3 regions of the Kribbella sp. NPDC104218 genome follow, and region 3 is predicted to be linked to each of the others. Evidence: riboswitches for the same ligand, from Rfam matches in the RefSeq annotation. Region 3 holds a riboswitch; each other region holds the start of a gene.
The links. A riboswitch is a leader RNA that binds a small molecule or an ion and turns the genes downstream of it on or off. The one in region 3 is predicted to bind glycine.
Positions count from the first base shown of each region.

Region 1 (7,234 bases), on a different contig from region 3:
ACGACTGGGAGCTGGAACAGCTGCGCGAGGCCGTGGCGGCTAGCGTGGTCGCCTTCGAGGACGTCGCGCGCGAGCTGCCGGAGGCGATTCGCGGCGGCGGCGAGCGCTGGTTGCAAGGCACCTTCGACCGGCGCGCCCGGACGCTGGGCAACGGCGTCGGCTACGCCTCGATCGTTGCTGCTGGCAAGCATGCCCCGGTGCTGCACTGGGTGCGGAACGACGGCGCCGTCAACGAGGGCGACGTGATCCTGCTGGACGCCGGTGTCGAGACCCGCACGCTCTACACCGCCGATGTGACGCGGACGTTCCCGGCGACCGGCGAGTACACCGCGGCCCAACGTCAGGTCCACGACCTGGTGCACAAGGCGCAGCTCGCGGCGTTGGGCGCGGTCAAGGCCGGAGCGCCGTACCGGGCCTTCCAGTACGAGGCGATGGTCGTGCTGGCCGAAGGACTGCGGGACTGGGGCATCCTCGATGTGTCGATCGACGAGCTGCTCGGGCCGGACGGCCAGCAGCACCGCCGGTTCATCGTCTGCGGCACCGGGCATTACATCGGCCTCGACGTCCACGACTGCGACGCGGCCCGCCCGGAGACCTACTTCGCCGGTGATCTCGAGGCCGGGATGGCGCTCGCGGTCGAGCCGGGGCTGTACTTCCACCCGAACGACGAGACCGTCCCGCCCGAGTTGCGCGGGATCGGGATCCGGATCGAGGACAACGTCGTCGTGCACTCCGACCGGCTGGAGATCCTCACCGAGGCGCTGCCGATCACCACCGACGGGCTCGAGGCGTGGACCAAGCAGTGTCTTAACGGACAGTAGTCAATCGATCACTTAAAATTAGTAGTCACGTGCGGTAACGCAAACCGGTCGCCGCACGATGTAGTCGTCGGGGAGGGTCGAACTCGGCCCGGCGCGTGACAGTGGGGGGCCGCGGTCACGCGCCGGCCGGATTCGGATTCCGGATCAGGGGAGATCCAACGGGGGAGCCGTGATGAACCTACGAGTGCGAGTCGTCCACTACGGCCCGGCGCACTGGTACGCCGATATCGACGACGCGGACGACCCGCAGCCCGACGATCCGTTCTGGTATGTCGATCGCTGCCGGACGCAGGCCCAGGCGCTCGACGCCGCCTGCACCGAGCTGAGCGCCTTGTCGAAGCGCGCTCGCCGGGGCGATCACCTGCACCGGGTTCTCGAGATCACCGGCGTCGCGGTCTGAGGTTCAGCCGGTCGGCTGGACGGCGGCACACGTCGTCCCCCGCTTCGGCACCGTGCGATCGATGAGGTAGCTGTCGACCGCCGACTGCATGCACGCGCTCTTGTTGTAGCTGCCGTGTCCCCAGCCCGCGTAGGTGAGTAGGACGCCGTGCCGGCCGAGCTGGCGCTCGACGCTCCGGGCCATCGGGTACGCCGTCGCGGGGTCGTGCAACGCGTTCGCGAGCAGGATCGGCGTACTCAGGTTGCGGACGTTGAGGCGATGCTGCGGGTTGTTGGCCTTGGGTGCGCCCAGGCAGACCGAGACGGCCATCAGCTGGCCGGGGTACGGCATGTCCGGGTTCTTGTCGGCGATCCGGTTCAGCAGCCTCGCGTAGTCGCGGTAGTTGGTGACGCGCAGGTTCCAGTCCTGGCAGAACGGGATGAAAGTGTGCGCGGTCAGCGCGGCGGATTGTTTGCTGAGGGCAAGGTTTTTCAGCGAGTCGGCGAGAGCGTTCCACTGCGGTCCGTAAAGCATCCGGAAGGTGCTGAAACTGAGCTGGAACGGGTTGCCGGCCCGGGCCAGCGCATCGGCCCAGACAGCCCGGACGTCCTGACCGTGCAGGGCACAGGACGGCGTCCGGTCGCACCATTTCACGAACTCGTCGAACGAGTCCTGGACGCCGGCGGCCTGGACGTCGAGGAACTGGCGCGGCCCGGCCAGGCTGTGGTCGAGCACGCTCTCCAGGACCATCGCCCGGACGTTGCGCGGGTAGGTCTCGGCGTACTGGGCGCCGAGCTGGGTCCCGTACGAGCTGCCGTGGAAGGAGATCTGGCGTTCGCCGAGGGCGCGGCGGATGGCGTCGACGTCCCGGACGGTTTGCCAGGTGTCGACGTGGTCGTAGAGCGGGCCGGTGTGCTCGCGGCAGTCGGCGGCGAGGCGGCGGTTGAAGTCGAGGGTCGCGGTGAACTCCGCGGCGCTCTTGATGATCGGGGACGGCATCGCGGCCATCAGCTCGGCCGAGCACTTCACCGGGTTGCTGCGGCCGATGCCGCGCGGGTCGAAGCTGACGATGTCGAAGCGGTCCTGCAGTTGCGGGCTGAAGCGGCTGATCCCGGTCTTGATCCGGTCGACGCCGGAGTCCCCTGGGCCGCCGGGCCCGAAGACGAGGACGCCGAGGCGCTGCTGCTTCGCCGTCCGGCGGGCGATCTCGAACCCGAAGGTCGGACCGTTCGGGTTCCGCCAGTCGACCGGCAGCCGCAGCGTCGCGCATTCGGAACCCTGGACGACCGCGGGGTCGTCCTTGCCCTCGGCCACGCAGTCCTTCCACTGCACGGCGGCCGAGGCCGGGAGGACGGTGAGGCTGGAAGCGGCGACGGTCAGGGCGACAGTCCACGCGAGTGCTCTGGGTCTCATTTCCTCGAGTCTTCGGTAATCGCTTGCTCGCGGGCATCGGGGAACGCCCCCTGGACCACCCCGGTTGTCGTTTGAGGGGCTTGTTAGGGTCGGGCGCGATGACACACTCACGGTGGTTCCGGGTGGTGGCGATCGCCGAGGCGGTCTCCTGGACAGGCCTGCTGATCGGCATGCTGTTCAAGTACGTGCTGTCCGACAACGAGATCGGGGTCAAGATCTTCGGCCCGATCCACGGCGGCATCTTCGTCGTCTACGTGCTCACGGTGCTGCTCGTCCGCGGCCCGCTGCGCTGGTCCTGGCCGGTCACGCTGGTCGCGCTGGCCGCGAGTGTTCCGCCGCTGTTCACCTGGTTCTTCGAGATCTGGGCAGTGCGGACCGGCCGGATTGACGGCGGCCAGCAGGCCGCCGTACCGTCGCGTGCGGAAGCTAATTCAACAGCCGCATGAACCCGTGCGGGAGAGACCTGGGCTCGACCCGGGCGCCGTAGGAGCAACTCTCCCCAAGAATCTCTCAGGCACCTTCACCGTACGGGCGAGGCACCTCTGGAGGACATCGGTCCAACAGAGTGGGGAGGACACCACTCGGTCAACGACGACCGGAAGGGACCTCCACACGGATGGCGATCAGTGTTTTCGACCTGTTCAGTATCGGGATCGGCCCGTCGAGCTCACACACCGTGGGCCCGATGCGAGCGGCCCGGACGTTCGTCCACGGGCTGGTGGCCGACGGCCTGTTGACCGCGACCACCCGGGTCGAGTCGCAGCTGTTCGGCTCGCTCGGCGCGACCGGGCACGGCCACGGCAGTAACAAGGCGGTGCTGCTCGGTCTCGAGGGCGAGGACCCGGAGACCGTCGCCACGCACTCCGTCGACGCCCGCGTGGAGACCATCCGCGAGCGCGGCCGGCTGCGGCTCAACGGGACGCACGAGATCGCGTACGACGACAACACCGACCTGATCATGCACCGGCGTAAAGCCCTGCCGTACCACCCGAACGGGATGTCGTTCCTGGCCCGCGGGGCCGACGGCGCCGTCCTGCGGGAGCGGACGTACTACTCGGTCGGCGGCGGGTTCGTCGTCGACGAGAACGCCGCCGCGGGGGACCGGATCGTCCCGGACACGACCGTGCTGAAGTACCCGTTCCGGACCGGCGCGGAGTTGCTCGACCGGTGCCGCGAGTCCGGGCTGTCGATCAGCGAGGTGATGCTCGCCAACGAGCTCGCCTGGCGGACCGAGGAGGAGATCCGCGCCGGCCTGCTGCACATCTGGCAGGTCATGCAGGACTGCGTGCAGGAGGGGTGTGAGACCGAGGGCGTCCTGCCCGGCGGGCTCAAGGTCCCGCGGCGCGCGCACCTGCTGCACACCAAGCTCACCCGCGACCCCTGGTCGGTCGACCCGCTCAAGGTGATGGACTGGGTGAACCTGTTCGCCCTCGCCGTCAACGAGCAGAACGCCTCCGGCGGCCGCATCGTCACCGCCCCGACCAACGGCGCGGCCGGCATCATCCCCGCCGTCCTGCACTACTACCGCCGCTTCGTGCCGGGCGCGACCGAGGACGGCGTCGTCCGCTTCCTGCTCGCCGCGGCCGCGATCGGCGTCCTCTACAAGGAGAACGCCTCGATCTCCGGCGCCGAGGTCGGCTGCCAGGGCGAGGTCGGCTCGGCCTGCTCGATGGCCGCCGCCGGCCTCTGCGAAGTCCTCGGCGGCACCCCCGAACAGGTCGAGAACGCCGCCGAGATCGCCATGGAACACAACCTCGGCCTCACCTGCGACCCGGTCGGCGGCCTCGTCCAGATCCCCTGTATCGAACGCAACGCCATGGCCTCGGTCAAAGCCATCAACGCCGCCCGGATGGCCATGCACGGCGACGGCGTCCACGTCGTCACCCTCGACAAAGTCATCAAGACCATGCGCGAAACCGGCGCCGACATGAAGATCAAGTACAAGGAGACCTCCCGCGGCGGCCTCGCCGTCAACGTGATCGAGTGCTGATCCTCAGCCTTTGGTGGTTTCGAGGATGGTTCGGGTGATCAGGGGTGGGTCGTCGTTCATGGGGACGTGGCCGCAGTTGAGGAGGGGGACGGAGCGGGCCTTGGGTAGTTGGAGGTGGGCTCGGGCGGCTTGGATGGGGAGGAGGATGCGGTCGTGGGTGCCCCAGGCGATGGTGACGGGGACGGCGGGGACGTCGCCGTGGAAGGTTTCGCCGGCTCGGGCGTGAGCGGCGACGCGTTCGAAGGCGGGGGCGTCGCGGAGGGCGCGGGATTCGGCGACGACGGCTTCGGGGGCGCGGAGGGCCGGGCGGTGGTAGATGGTGCCGGTGAGGACGCGGCGGCCGGCGGGGGTGCGGGAGAGGCGGCGTACGGTCGGTTCGGGGGTACGGCGGGCGACGCGGCGCAGGTTGGTGAGGAGGCTGATCGCCCAGCGGTTCTCGCGGGGTGACCAGAAGCCGGCCGGGGAGAGCGCGGTGACGGTGCGGGCCAGCTCGAGCTGGCCGAGGCGGAGCGCGACCAGGCCGCCGAGGGAGTTGCCGACGACGTGCGGCCGATCGACGTCGAGGGCCCGGCAGAGCGCGTCGACGGTGTAGGCGAAGCTGTCGAGCTCGTCCGGGACGCCGTCCGGGACGTCGGGGGAGGCGCCGAAACCGGGGAAGTCGAGCGCGATCACGTCGTGGTGCTCGGCCAGCTCGTCGATCACCGGGTCGTAGGCCTGCCAGTGGTGGCCGATCCCGTGCAGCAGCACCAGCGGTTCGCCGGCGCCCTTGCGGTGGTAGGCGACCTCGACCCCAGGGACCCCGGCCACGGTGACCGTCGCGGTTGCGCTCATGACCTCATCGTGACCGCGGGACGGCGTCCTGTCATCGTGACATGGCCGATGTCACATAACCCTAATACGCTTCCACCGACTTGGTCGGCGCGTTACCGGAGACGGTGCGCTGCAGGTCGATCTTCCACGACTTGTCCGCGCCGAACGCCTGCTCGAACTTCTGGAACGAGCACCCGGTCGCGAACTGCCGCCGCTCCGAGCTCCACTCCGCGCCGCTCTTGTAATACAGGTGGTACGGCCCGCCGATCCGCGTGATCGCGGCCGCCTTCCCGGCCCGGATGTAGGTCATCACGTGCGGCTCCCGCGGCGGCTTCCCGTCCGAGACGACCGAGATCGCGACATCCTTCGACGTCCCGTTGGTGATCTCCAGCCGCCCGGTCCCGGCCTCGCCGCGCCGGACGACGGTCGCGCCGTTCGCCGGCCGCTCGGCCACCGGCGCCTTCCCCGGGTTCGGCAGGCTGCCGCCGAAGACCAGCTCGCGCGCCGTCAGCGCCTTGAACGCGGGCTGCAGATCGGCCCGCAGCTGCCGCTGCACCTTCTCCGAGGTGTACGCGCCGCCACCACAGCGCGCATCCAGCTCGGCCTGTTCCGAATCGGCCAGCCGGTACGCGGCGACCCCGATCCGATCCTGCAACAGCTGATGGACGCCGCTCAGCCGCGCGGCGACCGTGATCGCGGCCAACTGACCCGACGCTTTGTTCAGCGCCTTCGACAGATCACCCATCGCCTGCGCGAGCCCTTCGGCCGTCTGCGCGCGAGCCAGCGCGCGCAGGTTCCCGCCGAGGCCCTTCTCGATCTTCACCAGCTCGGCCTGGTACGCCGCCTGGTCCAGCGGGCCACGGGCCGGAGCCGACCCCACGGCCGACGTGCCCTGCGTAGGCGTCGGCTCACGCCCGCCCGCAACAGGCGCCGGCGCGCATGCCGCGAGCACGCACAGCAACACCACAACCACCCCGAGCCGCACCGCTCCACCCACCCCAGTAGCCCCAACCCCGCGCACTCCAACGGTACGGGCGGACCCACCGAGAAACGAACCAGCTCTACGTTAAGAATCAGCTCCGCTGGGCCGGACGGACGAACGGGAACGCCAGCGTGGAGCGGATGTTCTGGCCGGTCAGCATCATCATCACCCGGTCGACGCCGATGCCGAGCCCGCCGGTCGGCGGCATCGCGTACTCGAGCGCGCTGAGGAAGTCCTCGTCGAGGGACATCGCCTCCGGGTCGCCGGCGGCCGCTTTCAGCGACTGCTCGGTGAGCCGGCGCCGCTGCTCGACCGGGTCGACGAGCTCGGAGTACGCCGTCCCGATCTCGGCGCCGAAGGCAACAAGGTCCCAGCGCTCGGCCAGGCGCGGCTCGCTGCGGTGCGTGCGGGTCAGCGGCGACGTCTCCAGCGGGAAGTCGGTGTAGAACGTCGGCAGCGTGGTGTGCGGCTCGACCAGCTCGTCGTACAACTCCAGGACGAGCTCACCGGCGGACATGTCCATCCGGGTGTGGACGCCGTGCTCCGCGCACAGCTCCCGCAGCGCCTCGGTCGACGTGTCGGGATTCACCGGGACGCCGGCCGCCCGCGCGACCGCGTCGTGCACGGTGACCACCGGCCACTCACCGGAGATGTCGATCTCGCCGTCCGGCCGCTGGACCACCGGCTTGCCGAAGACCGCGGTCGCGGCCTCGATCAGCAGCTCCCGGGTCAGCTCGCGCATCACGTGGTAGTCGGCGTACGGCTGGTAGGCCTCGACCGAGGTGAACTCCGGGTTGTGGGTCGCGTCGGCGCCCTCGTTGCGGAAGTTGCGGTTCAGC
Region 1 covers NZ_JBVJMQ010000001.1:1,252,087-1,259,320, reverse strand. The annotation lists gene ACZ6ZD_RS05910 (aminopeptidase P family protein) at 1-821, shown strand, start outside; gene ACZ6ZD_RS05905 (hypothetical protein) at 994-1,221, shown strand; gene ACZ6ZD_RS05900 (alpha/beta fold hydrolase) at 1,225-2,613, opposite strand; gene ACZ6ZD_RS05895 (DUF3817 domain-containing protein) at 2,712-3,059, shown strand; glycine riboswitch at 3,057-3,149, shown strand; gene ACZ6ZD_RS05890 (L-serine ammonia-lyase) at 3,230-4,603, shown strand; gene ACZ6ZD_RS05885 (alpha/beta fold hydrolase) at 4,607-5,434, opposite strand; gene ACZ6ZD_RS05880 (hypothetical protein) at 5,496-6,398, opposite strand; gene lysX (bifunctional lysylphosphatidylglycerol synthetase/lysine--tRNA ligase LysX) at 6,487-7,234, opposite strand, start outside.
Region 1: it holds a riboswitch for glycine, as region 3 does, so the genes downstream of both, ACZ6ZD_RS05890 (L-serine ammonia-lyase) here and gcvT (glycine cleavage system aminomethyltransferase GcvT) in region 3, are expected to answer to the same signal.

Region 2 (7,234 bases), 1.2 Mb from region 3:
CGCCGTACACCGTGCTCGCGATCGGCGACTCGGCGACCCTGCCGGCCCGGTTCGCGCAGAGCTCGGGCGGCCAGTGGGTGCAGTACCTGGTCAGCAACTTCGATGTCCGGATGACGACCACGACGGAGGACTCCTTGCTGGTGCCGGCCGATGCCACCATCGCGCTGCGATACGCGAAGGTGGGTAAGAGATGATCGCCGTCCTCGGACTCGTCATCGGTGTGGTGATCGGCCTGCTGGTCGCCCCCGACGTCCCCGAGTGGGCCCAGCCGTACCTGCCGATCGCGGTGGTCGCCGCGCTGGACGCCGTCTTCGGCGCGCTGCGCGCGTTCCTGGACGGGATCTTCGACGACAAGGTGTTCGTCGTCTCGTTCGTGTCCAACGTCCTGATCGCCGCCCTGATCGTCTACCTCGGCGACCAGCTCGGCGTCGGGTCCCAGCTGTCGACCGGCGTCGTCGTCGTCCTCGGCATCCGGATCTTCACCAACATGGCCGCCATCCGCCGGCACATCTTCAGGGCCTGACATGACCGACAAACCCGACAAACCCGAGACCCCGGACGACGACCCCACCGTCGTCGCCAGCTGGTGGGCCGACGAGCCGGCCAAACCCGGCGCCCCGGACGAGACCCGCCCGGACGAGCCTGGCGCGGAGCAGCCGGCCGCCCGGGCGAAGGGCGAGCACGCGAAGCCGCCGCGGTACGAGGCGCCGGCCGCCGGCAAGCCCGAGGAGCCCGCCGAGCAGCCGCATCCGCCCGCGCCGACGCCGATGCCGGCGGTGAAGAAGGCCCGGACGCCGAACCAGGCACTGAACCGGCTCAAGGCGGGGTTCAAACCGTCGCGCGGGCAGGCGATCGTGGCGGTGGTGCTGGCGCTGGTGGCGTGTGTCGCGGTGGTCCAGGTCCGGGTGACCCGGGCGGACGACGGGTACCAGAACGCCCGCCGTGAGGATCTGATCGCGATCCTGGACGGCCTCGGGCAGAACACCCGCCGGCTGGAGAGCGAGATCACCGAGCTCGAGGAGCGGAAGAACTCGCTGTCCTCGAGCGCCGACAAGGCCGAGACCGCGCGCGCCCAGGCCGAGGCCCAGGTGCGCACACTCGGCATCCTGGCCGGGACGCTGCCGGCCGTCGGCCCCGGCGTCCGGATCACGCTGAACGATCCCGAGGGCAAGATGACGTCGAGCAACCTGCTGGACGCCATCGAGGAGCTGCGCGACGCCGGCGCGGAGGCCATCCAGATCAACGGCTCGGCCCGGGTGGTGGCCAGTACCGACTTCGTCGACGACGCCCCCGGGATCCGCGTCGACGGCCAGAAGCTCAACTCGCCGTACGTCATCGAGGCGATCGGCGAGTCGCACAACCTGGCCGAGGCGGCCAACTTCCCCGGCGGCCTGGTCAGCGAGGTGACCGGTCCGCAGGTCGGGGGGACCGCCGAGGTGACCGAGCAGACCAGTGTCTCGATCACCGCCTTGCACCCGCTGGAAGAGCATCGCTACGCTCGCCCGGCGCCCAGCCCGACCAAGTAACTTCGCGCGAGACTTTCCAGAAAGAGGACGAAGGTGTACCCCGAAGACCTGAAGTACACGGCCGAGCACGAGTGGGTGAAGGCCGACGGCGAGGCCCCCGTGCGGATCGGTATCACCGACTTCGCGCAGGACGCGCTCGGCGACATCGTGTACGTCCAGCTGCCCGAGGTGGGCAGCGCGGTGCGGGCCGGCGACGCCTGCGGCGAGCTCGAGTCGACCAAGAGCGTCAGCGATCTGTTCGCCCCCGTCAACGGCACCGTGACCGCGGTGAACGAGGCCCTGGCCGACCAGCCGGACCTGGTCAACACCGACCCGTACGGCGAGGGCTGGCTGCTCGACATCCAGGTCGACGACGCCGCCGAGGTCGAGGCCCTGATGGACGCCGAGACCTACCAGGGCCAGCTCGACCCGAGCTGATCACCGGCTGATAGGTTTACCGGACCTCAACCGCTGATCGAGGGTTGGGGTCCGGGTCCACACTGTTATCACGGGGTCTACGCAATCAACGTCGCCTAACGGCGATCGGGAGGATCACAGCATGCCGTTCTGCAACCAGTGCGGGCACGAGAACTCCGAGGGCAGCCGCTTCTGCTCGCAGTGCGGAGCGATGCTCCCTGGCGCGGACCGACCCGCCGCCGCGACGCCGGCCCCCGGCGTCACCGACACCGCGATGCTGACGCCGATCTCGGTCGAGCCCGAGACCGAGCGCTTCGATCAGGGTGAGCCGCTGTCGGCCGACGACCAGGCCGCCGTCGGCGCGCTGCCGGCCGGGTCCGCCCTGCTGATCGTCCAGCGCGGCCCGAACGCGGGCAGCCGCTTCCTGCTGGACGTCGACGTCGTCACCGCCGGCCGGCACCCGGACAGCGACATCTTCCTGGACGACGTCACCGTCTCGCGCCGGCACGCGGAGTTCCGCCGCGACGCCTACGGCGTCAAGGTCCGCGACGTCGGCAGCCTGAACGGCACCTACGTGAACCGGGACCGGATCGACGAGGTCCAGCTGACCAACGGCGACGAGGTGCAGATCGGCAAGTACCGGCTGGTCTACTACGCCAGTGGCCAGGCCTGAGCTCTCGATCGGCGAGGTGCTGGCGGTCCTGCAGGCCGAGTTCTCCGGCATCACGATCTCCAAGCTCCGCTTCCTCGAGGCCGAAGGGCTGGTGAGCCCGGCGCGGACCGCGTCGGGCTACCGCAAGTTCAGCCCGGACGACGTCGAGCGGCTGCGCTACGTGCTGACCGCGCAACGCGACCAGTACCTGCCGCTGAAGGTCATCAAGGAGCACCTCGGCGCGATCGACCGCGGCTTGCGACCGGCGGCCGGCGGACCGCCGGTCGCGCCCAGGACGCCGGCCACCGGTCCGGCCGCTGACGATTTCGGTGCCACCGGCATCGAGTTGCGGCTGACCCGGGCCGAGCTGCGGGCCGCCGCCGGCGTCTCGGCCGAGCTGCTCGACCAGCTGGAGAGCCACGGGCTGGTGGTGGCCGACGGCAAGCACTACGGCGGTGACGCGATCGTGGTCGCCCAGGCCGCGGCCGAGCTGGCGACGTACGGGATCGAGCCGCGCCACCTGCGCCCCTTCCGGACGGCGGCCGACCGCGAGGCCGGCCTGATCGAGCAGGTCACCGGCCCCCGCCGCACCGAGCAGACCGAACACCTCGCCGCCCTGACCGTTCGGTTGCACACAGCACTCGTCCGGTCCAGGCTGCCGCGGTGAACGACGCGGAGTAGGGTGGGGGAGTGCGCGAAGTCGACGTGGTCGGAGTCCGGGTTGAGATGCCCTCGAGTCAGCCGATCGTGCTGCTCCGAGAGGTCGGCGGCGAGCGGTACCTGCCGATCTGGATCGGCGCGGCCGAGGCGAGTGCGATCGCTTTCGCCCAGCAGGGGATGGAGCCGCCGCGCCCGCTGACGCACGATCTGTTCGCCGAGACCATCCGGCTGCTCGGGCACACGCTCAGCCAGGTCCGGATCGTGAACCTGACCGACGGCGTCTTCGAGGCGGTCCTGGTCTTCGACGACAAGACCGAGATCTCCGCCCGCCCGTCGGACTCGATCGCCCTCGCCCTGCGCACCGGGACGCCGGTGTACTGCACCGAGGAGATCCTCGCCGAGGCCGGGATCCCGGTCCCGGACAGCGAGGGCGGCGCCGACGAGGTCGAGGAGGAAGAGGAGGTCGAGCGCTTCCGCGAGTTCCTCGACCAGGTCACCCCCGAGGATTTCGACAAGAGCTGAGCACGTTTCGGCCTTGGGTACCGGCAAGACCGGGAAGGTAACGATTCGTGTGGGAGTCGCGACACGCTAGCGGCTCGGAGCGGTTGTCGTTGACCCTCCCAGGTCGGCGGCTTACCGTGAAGGAGTTGTGGGGTGCGGTAACTCCACGGAGGTAACTCGTTCCAGTCGGTATCCAGGGAGGCTCAGGCGTGACACGCACCGGCGACACGGATCTGACGGCGCAGACCACGTCCGAAGCACGAGCCGCGGCGGCCGCCACTGCCGGCGTGCAGGGTCTGCTCTTCGACGACGATCTGCGGCCGATGCCCGAGGATGTCGGCTTCCGCGGGCCGACGGCCTGCGCCGCGGCCGGGATCACCTACCGTCAGCTCGACTACTGGGCGCGCACCGGCCTGGTCTCCCCGTCGGTTCGCCCCGCGACCGGCTCGGGGACGCAGCGGCTGTACGGTTTCCGTGACGTCCTGTTGCTGAAAGTGATCAAGCGCCTGCTGGACGCCGGGATCTCGCTGCAGCAGATCCGGACGGCGATCGCCCACCTGAGCAAGCGCGGGATCGACGATCTGACCCAGATCACGCTGATGAGCGACGGCGCCTCGGTGTACATGTGCACCTCGCCGGACGAGGTCATCGACCTGCTGGCCGGCGGCCAGGGCGTCTTCGGTATCGCGCTCGGCGGCGTCTGGCGTGAGGTCGAGGGCTCGCTGTCCGAGCTGCCGACCGAGCGCGCCGACGGTCACGGCGAGGACGACGGCGAGAGCCACGCCAGCGACGAGCTGGCCGCCCGCCGCCGGGCTCGCATGACCGGCTGAGGTACCCTCGTTCCAGCTGTTCACCGCACTCGGGAGAGTCCCGTTCATCCAGCGGGCGCCGAAGGGGCAATTCCTCCCCGGAACCTCTCAGGCCCATGGACCGGGTGCGTCAGGCGACTCTGAAGCGTGCGTCCGCGCCGTGACAGAGGGGGAGGCCACCGGAAGCGACTAGCAACGGAGCCTCTTGATGACCGAAATATCAGCCATCTTCGCCGACCGGCACATCGGGCCGCGCCCCGATGAGGTCGCCCGGATGGTCCAGCTGCTCGGGTACGCCGACGTCGACGCGCTCGTGGACGCCGCCGTCCCGGATTCGATCCGGATCGCGGAGCCGCTGCGGCTGCCGGAGCCGGCGTCCGAGGTGGACGCGCTGACCGAGCTGCGCCAGCTCGCCGCCCGTAACAACGTCGCCACCTCGATGATCGGCCAGGGCTACTACGGCACGTTCACGCCGTCGGTGATCGTCCGCCGCCTGGTCGAGAACCCGGCCTGGTACACGGCGTACACGCCGTACCAGCCGGAGATCTCCCAGGGCCGCCTCGAGGCGCTGCTGAACTTCCAGACCGTCGTCTCCGACCTGACCGGTCTCCCGACCGCGAACGCGTCGCTGCTCGACGAGGGCACCGCGGCGGCCGAAGCCATGACCCTGGCGCACCGGTCGAACCGCAAGAGCAAGTCGAACCGCTTCCTGGTCGACGCCGACACCTTCGCCCAGACCATCGCGGTCGTCGAGACCCGCGCCGAGGCGCTCGGGATCGAGGTCGTCGTCGCGGACACCACCGACGGCCTGCCGCAGGGCGACTTCTTCGGCTTCCTCGTCCAGTACCCGGGCTCGGGCGGCGTCGTCCGCGACCTGAAGCCGCTGATCGAGGCCGCGCACGCGCAGGACACGCTCGTCGCGGTCGCCTCCGACCTGCTCGCGCTGACCCTGCTCGAGGCGCCGGGGGAGGCCGGGGCGGATATCGTCATCGGCTCGTCGCAGCGGTTCGGCGTCCCGCTGTTCTACGGCGGCCCGCACGCCGGTTTCATGTCGGTCCGCGCCGGGCTGGAGCGCTCGCTGCCCGGCCGCCTGGTCGGCGTCTCGGTCGACTCCGACGGCGCCCCGGCGTACCGGCTGGCGCTGCAGACGCGTGAGCAGCACATCCGCCGCGAGAAGGCGACGTCCAACATCTGTACGGCGCAGGTCCTGCTGGCCGTCGTCGCGTCGATGTACGCCGTCTACCACGGTCCCGACGGGCTGAAGGCGATCGCGAACCGCGTCCACGACTACGCGGGCAAGCTGGCCGCGTCGCTGCGCGCCGGTGGCGTCGAGGTCGTCCACGGCGACTTCTTCGACACCGTCCTGGCCCGCGTCCCGGGCGCCGCCGCGGACGTCGTCGACGCCGCCCGGCAGAACGGCATCTGGCTGCGCGAGGTGGACGCGGACCACGTCGGCATCTCCTGTGACGAGAAGACCGATGTCGCCGCGCTGACCCGGGTCTGCCAGTCCTTCGGCGTCCAGTACGACGACACGCTCGCGGCCCCGGCCGTCGCGGTCGCGCGGACGTCGGAGTACCTGACCCACCCGGTCTTCAACACGCACCGCTCGGAGACGTCGATGCTGCGCTACCTGCGCAAGCTCTCCGACAAGGACTACGCGCTCGACCGCGGCATGATCCCGCTCGGCTCCTGCACGATGAAGCTGAACGCGACCACCGAGATGGAGGCGGTCACCTGGCCGGAGTTCGCCGACATGCACCCGCTGGCCCCGATCGAGGACGCCGCCGGCTACGTGAAGCTGATCAGCCAGCTGGAGCGCTGGCTGGCCGAGGTGACCGGCTACGCGAAGGTCTCCATCCAGCCGAACGCCGGCTCCCAGGGTGAGCTGGCCGGGCTGCTCGCGATCCGCGGCTACCACCGGGCCCAGGGCGACGAGGGCCGCAACGTCTGCCTGATCCCGTCCAGCGCGCACGGCACCAACGCCGCCTCGGCCGTGATGGCCGGGATGAAGGTGGTCGTCGTCAAGGGCAACGAAGACGGCACGATCGACCTGGCCGACCTGCGCGCCAAGGCCGACGAGCACGCGGACAAGCTGGCCGCGATCATGATCACCTACCCGTCCACGCACGGCGTGTACGAGGAGAGCGTGACCGAGGTCTGCCAGATCGTCCACGACCACGGCGGCCAGGTGTACGTCGACGGCGCGAACCTGAACGCCCTGCTCGGCCTGGCCAAGCCGGGTGAGTTCGGCGGCGACGTCAGCCACCTGAACCTGCACAAGACGTTCTGCATCCCGCACGGCGGCGGCGGTCCGGGCGTCGGCCCGGTCGCGGTCGCCGCGCACCTGGCGCCGTACCTGCCGAACCACCCGCTGCTCGACCAGGCCGGGCCGGAGTCCGGCGTCGGCCCGATCAGCGCCGCGCCCTTCGGTTCGGCCGGCGTCCTGGCGATCTCCTGGGCCTACATCCGGATGATGGGCGGCGAGGGCCTGACCGCCGCGACGAAGAACGCCGTCCTGACCGCGAACTATGTCGCCAAGCGGCTCGAGAACGTCTTCCCGGTGCTCTACACCGGGGAGAACGGCCTGGTCGCGCACGAGTGCATCCTCGACCTGCGCCCGATGACGAAGGAGACCGGCATCTCCGTCGACGACGTCGCCAAGCGGCTGGTCGACTACGGCTTCCACGCGC
Region 2 covers NZ_JBVJMQ010000003.1:1,316,165-1,323,398, reverse strand. The annotation lists gene ACZ6ZD_RS30845 (DUF881 domain-containing protein) at 1-194, shown strand, start outside; gene ACZ6ZD_RS30840 (small basic family protein) at 191-523, shown strand; gene ACZ6ZD_RS30835 (DUF881 domain-containing protein) at 525-1,526, shown strand; gene gcvH (glycine cleavage system protein GcvH) at 1,560-1,943, shown strand; gene ACZ6ZD_RS30825 (FHA domain-containing protein) at 2,065-2,595, shown strand; gene ftsR (transcriptional regulator FtsR) at 2,582-3,241, shown strand; gene ACZ6ZD_RS30815 (bifunctional nuclease family protein) at 3,265-3,756, shown strand; gene ACZ6ZD_RS30810 (MerR family transcriptional regulator) at 4,059-4,565, shown strand; glycine riboswitch at 4,586-4,678, shown strand; gene gcvP (aminomethyl-transferring glycine dehydrogenase) at 4,753-7,234, shown strand, end outside.
Region 2: it holds a riboswitch for glycine, as region 3 does, so the genes downstream of both, gcvP (aminomethyl-transferring glycine dehydrogenase) here and gcvT (glycine cleavage system aminomethyltransferase GcvT) in region 3, are expected to answer to the same signal.

Region 3 (7,234 bases):
TGGCCCGGGTGACCAACCTGCACGAGCACAGCGACGGCCTCAGCCTGACGGTCGAGTCGCTCAGCACCGGCCAGAAGACGCCGCTCGACGCGGACCTGATCGTGTACTGCACCGGCTACCGCGCGGGCGACGCCGCGGAGATGCTCGGTGACCTCGGCCGGGAGTGCCGCCGCGACCCGTACGGCCGGCTGCGGATCGGCCGCGACTACCGGGTCCAGACCACGGACGCCGTCCAGGCAGGGATCTACCTGCAGGGCGGCGGCACCGAGCACACGCACGGACTCGCTTCGTCATTGCTCTCGAACACAGCGATCCGCGCGGGCGAGATCCTCACCGCCATCCGGCAGCAGCCCGTGCAGGAACTGCGGCCGCGTTCACTGGTCGACGGCTCGGCCGCCTGAGCGGTCAGACAGCCGGGCCGGTCAGCTCGCGCACCAGAGCGCGAATGACCAGCTCGACTGTCGACCGCATGTCGACGGCGTCGTTGTCGAGCAGCCACTGCGTCTGCAGGCCGTCCATCGCGGCGATGATCGCGGAGGCGGCCCGGTCGACGTCCGGATCGGTCATCGCGCGGCCGGTCGCGTCCGCGACGGCGCTGGTGACCATGTCGCGCAGGCCGGTGAAGCGCTCGGTGAAGAAGGCGCGGCCGGGATGGTTCTCGGTCACCGACTCGCCGAGCAGGACCGTGTAGGCCTGCACGATGCCGGGGCGTTTGCGGTTGACCTCGGCGGTCTCGACCAAGTGGTCGAGCAGCGGCGCGCCGCGGGGCGCGATATGCCCGTCGAGCTCGGCGACGTCGGAGTCGTCGCGGTACTCGAGCAGCGCGATCAGCAGCTGCTCCTTCGATCCGAAGTGATGCAGGACGCCGGCGTGCGTCATCCCGACCCGCTCCGCGATCTCCTGCAGCGAACCACCGGCGTAGCCGCGCTCGCCGAAGACGGCCATCGCGGCCTGGAGGATCTCCGCCCGGCGCAGGCCGGACCGCTTCTGCGGCCGCTGCGCCTTCGCGGCGCCCGACGACGGTGGTGCCGGCCAGCTCTGTTGCGCGCCCATGACGCTCCTCCGATTGGTCGACCGAGGACGAGCTTAAGCGAGCAACTGATCCACGCGCCGCAGGACGATCGCCTCAGCGTCGGCCGGGATGATGACGTCGGTCAGCGTCAGGGTCGCCAGACCGACTGCGGTCGCCAATAGCTCCTGCCCGTCGGCCGTCCGGTCGGGACCGCCGAGGAGCAGCGCGAACAGCGCGGCCAGCTCGGCGTAGCCCTGGGTCACCCGAGCACCGAGCGCCGGTGTGGTCAGGGCGTAGGTCTCGAACGCCTGCTGGACGCGGAACAACCGGCGGTCCTCCTCGTCCCGCGGGATCAGCACCCGGACGATCGCCCGCAACGTGTCGGCGGGCGCATCGGCCGCCTGTTCCGCGACCCGCTCGGCGCCGCGCTCGTTGATCGCCTTGGACGCCGCCTCCAGCAGCTCGTCCTTGGTCGTGAAGTAGTGCTGGACGCGACCGACCGAGACCCCGGCCCGGTCCGCGACCCGCCGGATCGTCACCTGGGCGACCCCCTCGGTGTCGACCAGCGCGAACACCGCCTCCAGGATCGCCGTCCGCCGCGCGTCGTACGCGGCGCCCTGACCTCTCACGTGAGCTACCATCCCAAGCAGAACAATACGTTGGTATTGATTAGATGAGGACAACATGGTCAAGGTACTCGCCCTGGCACTGGCCGTACTGCTCCCCGCACCGGCCGCCCCGCCGTCCGAGCCGCCAATCGCCCGGACCGATCGCGGTGCCGTCCGTGGTATCGATCATGGCGACTACCGCGAGTTCAACGGCATCCCGTACGCCGCACCGCCGCGCCGCTGGCGGGCCCCGCAACCGGCCGCGCGCTGGACCGGCGTCCGCGACGCGACCCGGTTCGGGCCGCGCTGCGCGCAGCTCGAGTCCCCGACCGGGACCAGCGAGACCACAGCCGAGGACTGCCTGTATCTGAACGTGACAGCGCCGAAGCGGCCCGGGCGGAAGCCGGTGATGGTCTGGCTGCACGGCGGCGGCTTCGTCGAAGGCGCCGGTAGCGAGTACGACCCGCGGCGGCTCGCCGTTCGCGGCGGCGTCGTCGTGGTGACGGTCAACTACCGGCTCGGCATCTTCGGCAACTTCGGCTATCCAGGTCTCGACGGCTCCGGCACGTTCGGCCTGGCCGATCAGCAGGCGGCGCTGCGCTGGGTGCAACGCAACGCGGGCGCGTTCGGCGGCGACCCCGGCAACGTGACGCTGTTCGGGCAGTCCGCCGGTGGCCAGAGCATCTGCGCGCACCTCACCTCCCCTGCCGCGGCCGGGCTGTTCCAGCGCGCGATCATCCAGAGCGCGCTTTGTACGACGCCGATCCCGGCCAACGTGCTCGCACCGGGGCTGCCGACCGTCTCCCCCTGGGAAGCGCCGGAAAGTCTGGCTACGCGCGGCCGCGCGGCCGCCGACCGGGTCGGCTGCAGCAACCTCGCTTGTCTGGCCGAGAAGGATCCGGAGCAGCTGATGCCGATCTTCCGGGATTTCGCGGGCCTGTCCTACGGCAGCCGGATTCTCCCGGAGAACCCGGCCGTCGTCCTGCAAGCGGGACGGACGCAGGACGTCCCACTGCTGTCCGGCACGACCCGCGACGAGGGAACCTACCTGCAAGGCATCTACGACGCACTGCTCGGGGAGTTGACCCCGGCGAAGTACGGCGAGTACCTGGACCAGGCGTTCGGCCCGCACGCCGATCGGGTCCGGGCGCGGTACCCGCTCGGGAATCCGAGCCGGACCTGGGCAGCCGTCAGTACCGACAGCGCCTTCGCCTGCCCGACGCTGCGCCGCAATCAGACCTACGCGCGCCACGCGCCGACGTACGCGTACGAGTTCGCCGATCGGACGGCGCCACCGACGCTGCCAGCCGTCGGCTACCCGTACGACGCGTACCACTCGGCCGACGCGCTGTACCTGTTCGACCTCCGGGTGGGCGGAGCGCCCCTCGACGGCGATCAGCGCCGGCTCGCGAACGCGATGCTGGACTACTGGTCTGCCTTCGCGCATACCGGTGACCCGAACACGCCGGCACTCCCCCATTGGCCGCGGTTCCGCCCAGCGGACGACGTCGTCCAGTCGCTCGATCTGCACCTCGGACGGACCGACGTCGCACGCAGTCACCACTGCGGGCTATGGGCAACGATCCCGCTGGATTAGGTCTGCGGGTAAGGAGAATCCGGCAGCCCGAGATTGCGCCAGACGAACCGCGGGATCCCGGCCAGGAACGTCCGCAGGAAGCGGGAGTTGTGCGCGACCAGCGGGTGGCTGTGCTCGCCGGGGCTGAACCAGGCCCAGTCGTCGACGATCTGGAACCCCGACGGCGGGTTGGCCATCAGGAACTCCATCTGGCGCGGGTGGATCACGTCGTAGGCGAACTTCTTGTCCTGCGCGAAGATCCCGAACTGCCGGTTGAAGTCCTCGCTCTCGAAGCTGATCCCACCGCCGAAGCCCCGGCGGCCGACCTGCAGCCACGGCATCCGCGCCGGGAGCTGGAAGCCGAGCATCGCCTCGCTGTGATGCTCGGTCACGGTCCGGGTGGTGGTGCGGCCCTCGGAGTCCGTGCTGGACTCGGTCCGCGTCGTCTTCCAGTGGTGGGTGAAGGCGACGAAGGGCGGGCCGTCGCCGTCCCGGCCGCGGATCACCTCGCTCGTGCGGTGCCCATGGCCCGATCGGGTGATCGGGGTGGTCTGCAGCAGCTGGTCGTCCTCGCCGATCCAGTACCAGTCCGGGTGCTGGTAGAAGGTCAGCCGGGCCTCACGCTCGGGCTGGATCCAGCGGTCCAGCGGAGCCGCATCGATCGCGGCCGCGATCGCGGCGAGCTGCTCCAGCCAGGGGGCGAGGAGCTCGGCGTCCTTGCGCGGCGGGTCGAGGACGACGAGCTGGTCGCCGTCGATGCTCAGGTTCAGCCCGGGCTGCCCGGCGGCCATCGCGTACAGCTGCTCACACAGCTGGGCGGTCAGCACGTCGGTCGCGAACTCGGGCTCCTGGACACCGACCGTCCAACCGGCCCCGAGCTGCGCCGGAACCGGGACCATCGTCGCCATCACGCCGTACCGGGGCTGCGTCTGCCCGCCGGTGATCCACAACTCGGGCAGCCGCCGCGACAGCGTCACCATGCCGACCCAGCCGCCCCAGTGATCGTTGCTGTACTCGATCACCTGGAACGGGCGGCCCTGGCTCGTCGCCCCGGTGATCTGATCGTCCGGCGACCGGGTGAACCCGATGCCGAACGGCGGGTTGCCCAGCCGCGCGACCGCGGCGAACGCCGGCGAGCCGACGAACGTCCAGCCCCGATCCCGCAACGACTTGCGGTAGCGCTCGCGGCGGACCAGCCAGATCACGAACCAGGCCAGTCCGCCCAGGCCGAGCAGCATCAGCGTCCACGCGAAAACCGACATCTGGCGGAACATCGCGACCGTCCTCTCAGTTCGCCGGCGCCGCGGCCGCGGCGATCCGGCGATTCAGGATCTCGGCCAGTACGACGGCTTCGTCGTGCGGCAGGATCCATTCGGTCGCGAGAGTCTGGACGACGAGCGCCGGGCCGGGCGTGCTGACCGGCGTCCGGTCGAGGCGGATCGGGTACTCCAGCTCCTCACCGCCGGCCAGCGTGGTCTCCGACACCTTCAGCACCGAGAGCGGCACGTCCTGGATGTTCTCCCGGGTGTTGTCGCCGTCCGCGCTCTTGGCCCGGACGGTCGCCCGCAGCGTCACTGAGGTGTCGCCGACGGTCAGCCGGAGCCGGTTGATCCCCCGGATCCGGAACGTCAGCTCGTACGGCGTGTCCCCCAGCCCGGCCACCGCGGGCCGGAGCAGCTGACGCTCGCCCCACCGGCCGATCAGGAACCCGATCACGCCGCCGATCGCGGCCGCCGGGACGCAGAACAGCGCCGGGCCGCCGATCACGATCGTCGCGAAGACGCCGAACAGCGCGGCGGTGCTCCCGGTGATCGCGCCGACCGAGGCCCAGCGGTCCGGCTTCCAGCGGCTGCGGTCGCGGAACAGCCAGCCGCCGGCGATCGCCGCGACCGGGATCAGCACCGATTTCCAGTCCACCAGCGCCTGGTCGGCGGACAGGTTGATCGTCACCGTCGCGATCAGGAACAGCACCGGGATCCCGACGTACACGCCCCAGACCACGAGCTGGGCGCGCCGGCTCCGGGCCTCGGCGTCGTTGGCAGTCACCCGCCGACCCAATCACATCAGCGGGTCCGGACGCCGATTGACCCGGCCGCCGGGCACACCCTAGAGTCGGCGGCTCAACCGCATATCGCGCCGTTCGAATCGGGGCGGGAGAGTCCTCATCCATCACGATGAGGCGCCGAAGGAGCAAATCTCCCCAGAATCTCTCAGGCCCAAGCGACCGTTCCGATGAGGCGAACTCTGGAAAGCCGGGTGCCCGCGCAACTGCGGGCGACCCGCACCCACGGTGCAAACCGCCACACCCGGCGGCGAAGCTCTCAGGTACCGATGACAGAGCGGGGAGGTCACCCAGCAGAGGCGTCACGTGTCCGTGACGCCGGACCGAGGGAGCCTCCCAGCCATGACGTCGTCACGTCCAACGCCGCTGCATGCGGAACATCAACGACTCGGTGCGTCGTTCACCGATTTCGCCGGCTGGTCGATGCCGGTGCGCTACACCTCCGACATCGCCGAGCACACCGCCGTCCGGACGGCGGCCGGCCTGTTCGACCTGTCCCACATGGGCGAGCTGGAGCTGACCGGGCCGCAGGTCGCGCAGGCGCTCGACCACAGCCTGGTCGGGCAGCCGTCGAAGATCGGCGCCGGTCGCGCCCGGTACACGATGCTGTGCGCCGCGGACGGCGGCATCCTCGACGATCTGGTCGTCTACCGGCTCGCCGAGGAACACTTCCTGATCGTCGCGAACGCGAGCAACGCGGCCGCCGTCCGGGACGAGCTGGTCGAGCGGATCGCCGGCTTCGACGCCGAGCTGCGCGACACCACGGCTGATTGGACGCTGATCGCCGTCCAGGGCCCCGCGTCCGCCGAGATCGTCGCCACGCTCACCGAGCTGCCGCTGGCCGACCTGAAGTACTACGCGATCTGCGCCGGGACGCTTGCCGAGCGCAACATCCTGCTCGCGCGCACCGGCTACACCGGCGAGGACGGCTTCGAGATCTACTGCCGGCCGGACGACGCCGCCGGGATCTGGACCGCACTCCTGGCGGCCGGCGCTCCGCACGGGCTGTTGCCGGCCGGGCTGGCCTGCCGGGACACGCTTCGGCTCGAGGCCGGAATGCCCCTGTACGGCAACGAGCTGACTGCCGCGACCACGCCGTTCGAGGCCGGGCTCGGCCGGGTCGTTGCCTTCGGCAAAGAGGGTGACTTCGTCGGCCGGGACGCGCTCGCCCGCCGGCGCGACGAGGGCGCGCGGCAGGTGCTCGTCGGCCTCACCTCGGCCGGACGCCGGTCGCCGCGGAGCGGGTACGCCGTCCACGACCCGGAGTCCGGGCGGCAGATCGGCGCGATCACCAGCGGTGCGCCGTCCCCCACCCTCGGTCACCCGATCGCGATGGCCTACGTCGGGGCCGGCTACGACGAGCCCGGCACCCAGCTGCACGTCGACATCCGCGGGACCCACGACGTCGTCGAGGTCGTCGCCCTGCCCTTCTACCGCCGCGCCTAGGAGCTCTCATGTCCGTTCCCACCAACCTGCAGTACACCGCGGAGCACGAGTGGATCGCCGTCGACGGCGACATCGCGACGGTCGGCATCACAGCGTTCGCAGGGGAAGCGCTGGGCGATGTCGTGTACGTCGAGCTGCCCGCGGCCGGCGACGCCGTCCGCGCCGGTGACACCTGCGGCGAGATCGAGTCGACCAAGTCGGTGAGCGATCTGTTCGCGCCGCTCGACGGCGAGATCGCCGAGATCAACGAGGCCGTCGTCGCCGACCCGGGCCTGGTGAACACCGACCCGTACGGCGCGGGCTGGCTGCTGCGGCTGCGGATCACGGGCGAGGTCAGCCTGCTGGACGCCGCCGCCTACACGACCCTGATCGGCGGTGAGTGAGATGCTCGACCAGTCCCTGGCCGCGTTCGATCCGGAGATCCACGCCGCCATCACCGCCGAGCTCGGCCGTCAGCGCGACACCCTCGAGCTGATCGCCAGCGAGAACTTCGCACCGCTCGCGGTGATGGAGGCCCAGGGCTCGGTCCT
Region 3 covers NZ_JBVJMQ010000003.1:79,275-86,508, reverse strand. The annotation lists gene ACZ6ZD_RS25460 (lysine N(6)-hydroxylase/L-ornithine N(5)-oxygenase family protein) at 1-401, shown strand, start outside; gene ACZ6ZD_RS25455 (TetR/AcrR family transcriptional regulator) at 406-1,053, opposite strand; gene ACZ6ZD_RS25450 (TetR/AcrR family transcriptional regulator) at 1,087-1,641, opposite strand; gene ACZ6ZD_RS25445 (carboxylesterase/lipase family protein) at 1,697-3,217, shown strand; gene ACZ6ZD_RS25440 (hypothetical protein) at 3,214-4,458, opposite strand; gene ACZ6ZD_RS25435 (hypothetical protein) at 4,484-5,242, opposite strand; glycine riboswitch at 5,338-5,433, shown strand; glycine riboswitch at 5,439-5,536, shown strand; gene gcvT (glycine cleavage system aminomethyltransferase GcvT) at 5,601-6,704, shown strand; gene gcvH (glycine cleavage system protein GcvH) at 6,713-7,087, shown strand; gene glyA (serine hydroxymethyltransferase) at 7,089-7,234, shown strand, end outside.